One region of the Acidaminobacter sp. QWL-03 genome, then DNA from elsewhere that is predicted to be linked to it. Evidence: a T-box and tRNA genes for the amino acid it is inferred to sense, from the RefSeq annotation. Region 1 holds a T-box; the other holds one or more tRNA genes.
What was found. The T-box of region 1 lies ahead of pheS (phenylalanine--tRNA ligase subunit alpha). A T-box ahead of a tRNA ligase gene usually reads a tRNA of that ligase, here a tRNA-Phe.

Region 1 (3,227 bases):
TACAGGAATATAAGCGCCCTCAAAGCAGTTGTCCGCGCCTGTGACGATCTGCGTCACGCGCTCGCCAAGGTCCACCTGCATAACCCAAAGCTTGTCCGCTTCAGGGTGGCGCTTCACTTCGGTAATTTTACCAACCACAATATTTTTGATGCCCTGGCAGACTTCAGAAATCGCTTCAGTCTTGGAACCGGACATGACCATACGGTCTTCAAAGTAGTTCAATGAGAGATCGTCGATCTCCACATAATCTTTTAACCACGCTATAGGTACCAGCATTATCTTCTCGCCCTCCTAAAACTGTTCAATGAAACGCATGTCATTTTCAAACATCAGACGGATGTCGTCGATTTCAAGTCTCAGCATGGTCACTCGGTCAAGACCCATGCCAAAGGCAAAACCTGTGTATTTTTCAGAGTCTATGCCGCACTCCTCAAGGACGTTTGGATGCACCATACCGCAGCCAAGGATTTCGATCCAGCCGCTGCCCTTGCAGACACGGCAGCCCTTGCCGCCGCATTTGAAGCAAGTGACGTCCACTTCGGCGCTCGGCTCTGTGAACGGGAAGTAGTGCGGTCGGAACTTCGTCTTGGTGTGTTCGCCAAACAAACGTTTTGCAAAGACGTCCAAAGTGCCCTTCAGATCAGCCATGGTAATGTTCTCATCCACCACTAAGCCCTCAATCTGGTGGAACATTGGGGAATGCGTCGCGTCCAGCTCGTCGAAGCGGAAGCAGCGGCCCGGTGAAATGACTTTGATGGGCGGACTACTTGCCTTCATAGTCCTGACCTGAACCGGGGACGTCTGGGTTCTGAGGAGAATCTCCTCCGTGATATAGAACGTATCAGACAGGCTCCTGGACGGGTGATCCGGCGGCGAATTCAGCGCGTCAAAGTTATTGTATACAGTGTCTACCTCCGGCCCCTCAGCGACGCTGAAGCCCATACCTATAAAGATGTCCTGAATCTCGTTCAAAACCACCGTCAGTGGATGCAAATGCCCGCGTTTTTTCGCCACACCCGGTAAGGTCACGTCGATCTGTTCCTGGATCAGTTTGTCGCCCAGGGCGCTGGCGGATTTGACCGCTTTTGCCTCTTCAAGGGCTGCTTCAATAGCTTCTCTGGCCTCGTTGATGATGCGGCCCATCTCCGGCCGGTCTTCAGGCGCCACCGAGCCCATGGATCTCAGCAGTGTCGTCACCTCGCCCTTTTTCCCGAGGTACTTGACGCGGAGGGCTTCAATCGCCGCCAAATCCGCGGCGCCATTAATCTCGGACAGGGCCTGCGTCAACATGCTCTGAACATTGTCTTTCATTTGTACATCTCCTCTCAGTTTTCACTTTCATGCCAGTGCGGTTTTTTGCCGATGGTCATCTCACCCGCAACCCACCAGCCATCACTTGATGTTATAAGTCTCTGGGTGTTTTTGGACAAATAAAAAAATCCCCATCCCAAAGGGACGAAGATTTTACTCCGTGGTACCACCCAATTGACGCGGCGACATAATCGCTTTGCCACTCATTGACAGTCCTTAACGCGGACAGGACGTTTCCAGCTACTGAATAGTTTCACCGAAAAAGCTCAGGAGTGAACTTCATCCACATCAAATCAAAAGGCTCCCACCATTCCTTTTTCGCTGAAGATCTGAACTATAGACTACTCTCTCCGTCATTGCCGGCATGAAATACGCATAGATCAGCCAAAAAACCGCCGACACTTACCTCATACCTTCATTTCAATTGTAAATACTATAGCATAATGAAACGCCAGGTTGCAAGAGATACTTTTCCCCATGACAACGCAGGGCGCCGCTTTTCAGTCGTTTCACAGTCGTCGTTGGCGTGTGGCTTCGAATAGGATTACCCCTGCAGCAATCGCCGCGTTGAGGCTCTCTGCGCCCCCGCGGATTGGAATCCTAAGGCGCTGAGTCGCCAAAGCTTGAATTTCCTCAGAGATCCCCTCTGCTTCGTTTCCAATCACCAAAACGGTAGACTTTGTCCAGTCGTAAAGGGCGTAATCCTCTGAATCCTCGAGAACCGCCACTGCGATTTCAAAGCCATTCGAGCGAAATTCAGCCAGCGTTCCTGCGAAATCTGAACACTGAACCAATGGCACGTCAAAGAGAGATCCCATTGTCGAGCGCACGACTTTTTCATTGAAAGGCTCGACACAGCCCTTGGAAAGCAGAACCCCCTCCACGCCGGCTGCGTCAGAGGTCCTGAGTATAGTCCCAAGATTACCGGGATCACGGATTTGATCCAATGCCAGAAAGAGACTGCCTTCCAGCGGCCGGGGCGCAAGCTCCGGCATTTCAGCGACACCAAGACAGCCCTGTGAATGGACGGTTTCAGATAAGACTTCAAACAATTCGCCTTCGAGAATGGTCACGTTTATGCCCTGGCTTTCAGCGTGCTGCGCGAGATGAATAAACTCAACGCGGTCTGCTTCTCTCTGGTCCAGGATCAAATCGCGGAGCGGCCATCCCCGTGCCATGACATGTCGCACTAAACGGACACCTTCAATCAGAAACAATCCTTGCTGGATACGGTGCTTTTTAGAAAGTAAATTTTTATATCCTTTGTAGATATCATTTTGTGAAGAGGCTATGTGCTTCATTGATGAGTACTCCCTTCAGGTCAGGGTTGGCGCCAGAAAACCATCGGCAAAAGCCTTGCGAAAACTGGGCATCAGGACAGGTTATGACTTGTCGATCCGGTTCAAATCGTCATTATGCCCTATGACGACCAGGACATCCCCTTCGCGGACCACTTCGTCCGGACCCACAGCGACTTTGATGTCAAAGCCCTGCTTGATCGCCATAACGTTGATGCCGTATCTGGCGCGCAGGTTCAGCTGTCTCAGGTTCTTACCAATCCAATGGTCCAGCGCCACAATTTCAACAATACTGTAATCCGGCGCCAGCTCAATATAGTCCAAAATATTGTCAGATACCAGATTTTTCGCTATTTTGATGCCCATTTCCCGCTCCGGAAAGACCACGCGATCTGCGCCGGTCTTGTACAACACCTTACCGTGCAGCTCGTTCTGAGCTTTTGAGATCACGTATTTGACCCCCAGCTCCTTGCACATGAGCGTGATCAGAATGGAGGACTGAATATCAGAGCCAATCGTGACCACCGCGACGTCAAAATTCCGAATCCCCAGGGATCGAATGGTCTGCTCATCCGTGGCATCGGCCTGAACCGCGTAAGTGACTGATTCAGAAATGGT
Region 2 (3,227 bases), 140 kb from region 1:
GATGGTCATGGCTCTTTTCACTCCAAAACAACTACCCCAAATGGCCGGTTTAAAACCCGGAATAACCGCTGCTGCAAACAACAGTGTCCCAGCGTTTACCCCCTCGAGTTTAGCGCCTATGGCGTCTCATAGGCCAACTTCACGCTCTTTGACACCAGCATGGTCACTATAAACGCGGCCAAAGTCCTGAGCCCCAGCAGCAGCCATCCATTTGCGCCAACGGCCACAAACAGCAGCGTATCCTCCACGACCGCGTGACAGCATGCCAGAAAAATAGATACCAATGTCAGACTCCGTGTGTCGATCTCACCTTCCTGAGCACTCTGTATAATGACCCCAGACCCATAAGCAAGCCCAAAGATCAACCCAACAGCCAGAGGAAACGCGGCAGACCGCTGGACGCCTAAAAACCGGGTCAAAGGTCGAAGTCCCGCAGAAATCACATCCATGACTTTGTATTTTCTCGCGAATTCCATGACAATCATCAAAGGAAAAACAATAATCGCAATGTTCCACACTGATGAAAGCGATCCCAAAATCGCTTCCTTCAGTATCACTATAAGACTAAACTCAGTACCCATTTATACTCGCCCCCCTAAAGAACCAGATTCAGCACGATCCCCGACAACACTGCCAACCCAATCCTGACCGACAATATTACAGGTATGCTGACCCCGACCCGTTTAGAAACCGCTGTTTCCACCAACAAGGTATGCGAAAACGACAGCATCACCGACATGATGGTAATCTGCTTCATAGTCAGCGGAAGCGTCGCCATAACACCAAGGGCTGCGTAGATATTCAGCAAGTTCCCCATGACCACCGCTATAGCCGCCTCTCCAGGCAAACCAAAAAGTTGCATCACCGGCTCAAACAAAATGGCAATCCAGCCGATGACTGGGGTATACTTAAGAATAGTGACAATAATATAAATTGGCACGATGACCTTCGCCAGTGTCCAAGTTGTCTTCAAACCCTTCCCGGTTCCATCTCTTAGGGTAGCCATAAATTCAACCATTCAATCACCTGCTTTAATAGTTTTACATTAACAAAGGAGCGAGCGCCATGATGACCACACAAAAATCCTTACAACCCAGTAAAGAAAGTCACTTCATCGCCAGGCACCTGGAAGTGGATTCACCTATCGTTTTCTTCGACATCGAAACCACCGGCTTCCACCGTGATTATTCCAAACTCGTTTCCATCAGCCTCATTGAACTCCATCAGGATCAACTGAATTATTACTACTTTTTCAATGAAACAGGCAAAGATGAAAAAGACATTCTTACTGCAGCACACTCACTGCTGTCCTCAAAATATCTCATTTCCTTCAACGGTGATGCCTTCGATGTGCCCTACCTGATGCACAAATATGCCAAGCATGGTTTGACTGCACCACTTACAGTCGCTCGTAATTTAGATCTTATGAAAGTCGCCAAAGCAAGCCTTCATCTTGATAGCTACAAACTGAAAAGCATTGAAACCGCCCTCGGCATCCTTAGAACGGACACACTCAGTGGTCTCGACTGTATTGATGCCTATAATAACTTCCTAGAGACCGGCGATCGCAGCTATGCAGACAAAATAGAACTTCACAATGAAGAAGATACATTAAACCTGCTCGAATTGACCTATCGATTGTTGGAGCACCATTCCGGTGTCGTCGAGCTTTACAAGCCTCATTATTTTGAATGGCGCAATATGGAGCTCAACCTAATCTCGTTGAAATTGCAGGGTGATTTTGCCATAATTACATTTGAGCCTGATCATAATACTGAAGAGATGCATTGGTATGATGACCGCGGTCATATCTTTAAGACACATTTAACCGGAACTGTACCTCGCCTGGAAGTTACACTTCCCGTAGAGCACCATAACGTCGATGGTTTTGACCTAAGCATTGGCCTCTATCTGGAAGGCCAATCCCGTATGCGTGTAATCAGCGTGGATGGACATCCTCTATACGAGAACATGCCTAACCTCCTGCGGCACATGGATCAGCTAATGGGAGCCAAACAAAAAGTCGTTTTTGGCTAAGTCCAGTACATCATATGAACTTATGGCAGAAATGAGTAAAAGCCGCTCACGGAATCAATTTCGCGTGAACGGCTTTTTAGTGGTGCCCAGAGCCGGAATCGAACCAGCGACACGAGGATTTTCAGTCCTCTGCTCTACCGACTGAGCTATCTGGGCAGAATGTAACAGAACAAACCTGATACTTTGATTCCTAGTTACAGCATTGTGCTATTAACATTTACGGGTGTTCGTTTTTTTCACCTTCGGTGAAAAACCGTAAGGTGGTTTTTCTCTCCTTCGGAGAGAAACCGTTTTTTCCTCAGCGGTTAATGCTCCGCATTCGAAAAAAACTAACTTGGTGGGCATGGATGGACTCGAACCATCGACCTCACGCTTATCAGGCGTGCGCTCTAACCACCTGAGCTACACGCCCATGAGCTTAAAGTGTTAATGGTCGGGGCGGCAGGATTTGAACCCGCGACCCTCTGATCCCAAATCAGATGCGCTACCAAGCTGCGCTACACCCCGACATATTAAATTGAAATGGCAGGGGTGATAGGATTTGAACCCACGGCACGCGGTTTTGGAGACCGCTGCTCTACCAGCTGAGCTACACCCCTAAGTACGATATTACCTTTGCGCTAATGGCGGAGAAGGAGGGATTTGAACCCTCGCGCCCCTCATCAGGACCTACTCCCTTAGCAGGGGAGCCTCTTCAGCCTCTTGAGTACTTCTCCATAAATTGGCGGAGGGGGTGGGATTCGAACCCACGTGGGCTATTAACCCTAACGGTTTTCAAGACCGCCCCGTTGTGACCGCTTCGGTACCCCTCCAAGTTGTTGGTGACCCATCCGCGGCTCGAACGCGGGACACCTTGATTAAAAGTCAAGTGCTCTACCGACTGAGCTAATGGGTCATATAATGTTTCGGTTATTAAATTGTGTGGCTGGGGATGTAGGACTCGAACCTACGAATGACGGAGTCAAAGTCCGTTGCCTTACCGACTTGGCGAATCCCCAATGTTGTAAGACTACTTTGGAGCGGGTGAAGGGGATCGAACCCTCGCAACCGGCTTGGGAAGCCGGGGCTCTACCACTGAGCTACACCCGCAGGGTTTTACAGTGGTAATATCGAAAGTTACTTCGAAGGTTACTTTGAAATTCATTAAGGTAATTTTTCTCTCCTTCGGAGAGAAACCGTTTTTTCAAAAA

Region 2: it encodes a tRNA-Phe, which carries the amino acid that the T-box ahead of pheS (phenylalanine--tRNA ligase subunit alpha) is inferred to sense. The anticodon was not compared.

What each region holds. Positions count from the first base shown of each region.
Region 1 covers NZ_CM178752.1:1,471,917-1,475,143, forward strand. The annotation lists gene pheT (phenylalanine--tRNA ligase subunit beta) at 1-276, opposite strand, end outside; gene pheS (phenylalanine--tRNA ligase subunit alpha) at 292-1,311, opposite strand; T-box leader at 1,449-1,677, opposite strand; gene AC4PHM_RS06730 (TrmH family RNA methyltransferase) at 1,821-2,612, opposite strand; gene AC4PHM_RS06735 (potassium channel family protein) at 2,694-3,227, opposite strand, start outside.
Region 2 covers NZ_CM178752.1:1,333,085-1,336,311, forward strand. The annotation lists gene AC4PHM_RS06010 (nucleoside recognition domain-containing protein) at 117-581, opposite strand; gene AC4PHM_RS06015 (nucleoside recognition domain-containing protein) at 596-1,018, opposite strand; gene AC4PHM_RS06020 (ribonuclease H-like domain-containing protein) at 1,066-2,037, shown strand; tRNA gene AC4PHM_RS06025 (tRNA-Phe) at 2,118-2,193, opposite strand; tRNA gene AC4PHM_RS06030 (tRNA-Ile) at 2,373-2,449, opposite strand; tRNA gene AC4PHM_RS06035 (tRNA-Pro) at 2,468-2,544, opposite strand; tRNA gene AC4PHM_RS06040 (tRNA-Trp) at 2,561-2,636, opposite strand; tRNA gene AC4PHM_RS06045 (tRNA-Ser) at 2,662-2,753, opposite strand; tRNA gene AC4PHM_RS06050 (tRNA-Ser) at 2,760-2,849, opposite strand; tRNA gene AC4PHM_RS06055 (tRNA-Lys) at 2,857-2,932, opposite strand; tRNA gene AC4PHM_RS06060 (tRNA-Gln) at 2,960-3,035, opposite strand; tRNA gene AC4PHM_RS06065 (tRNA-Gly) at 3,053-3,126, opposite strand.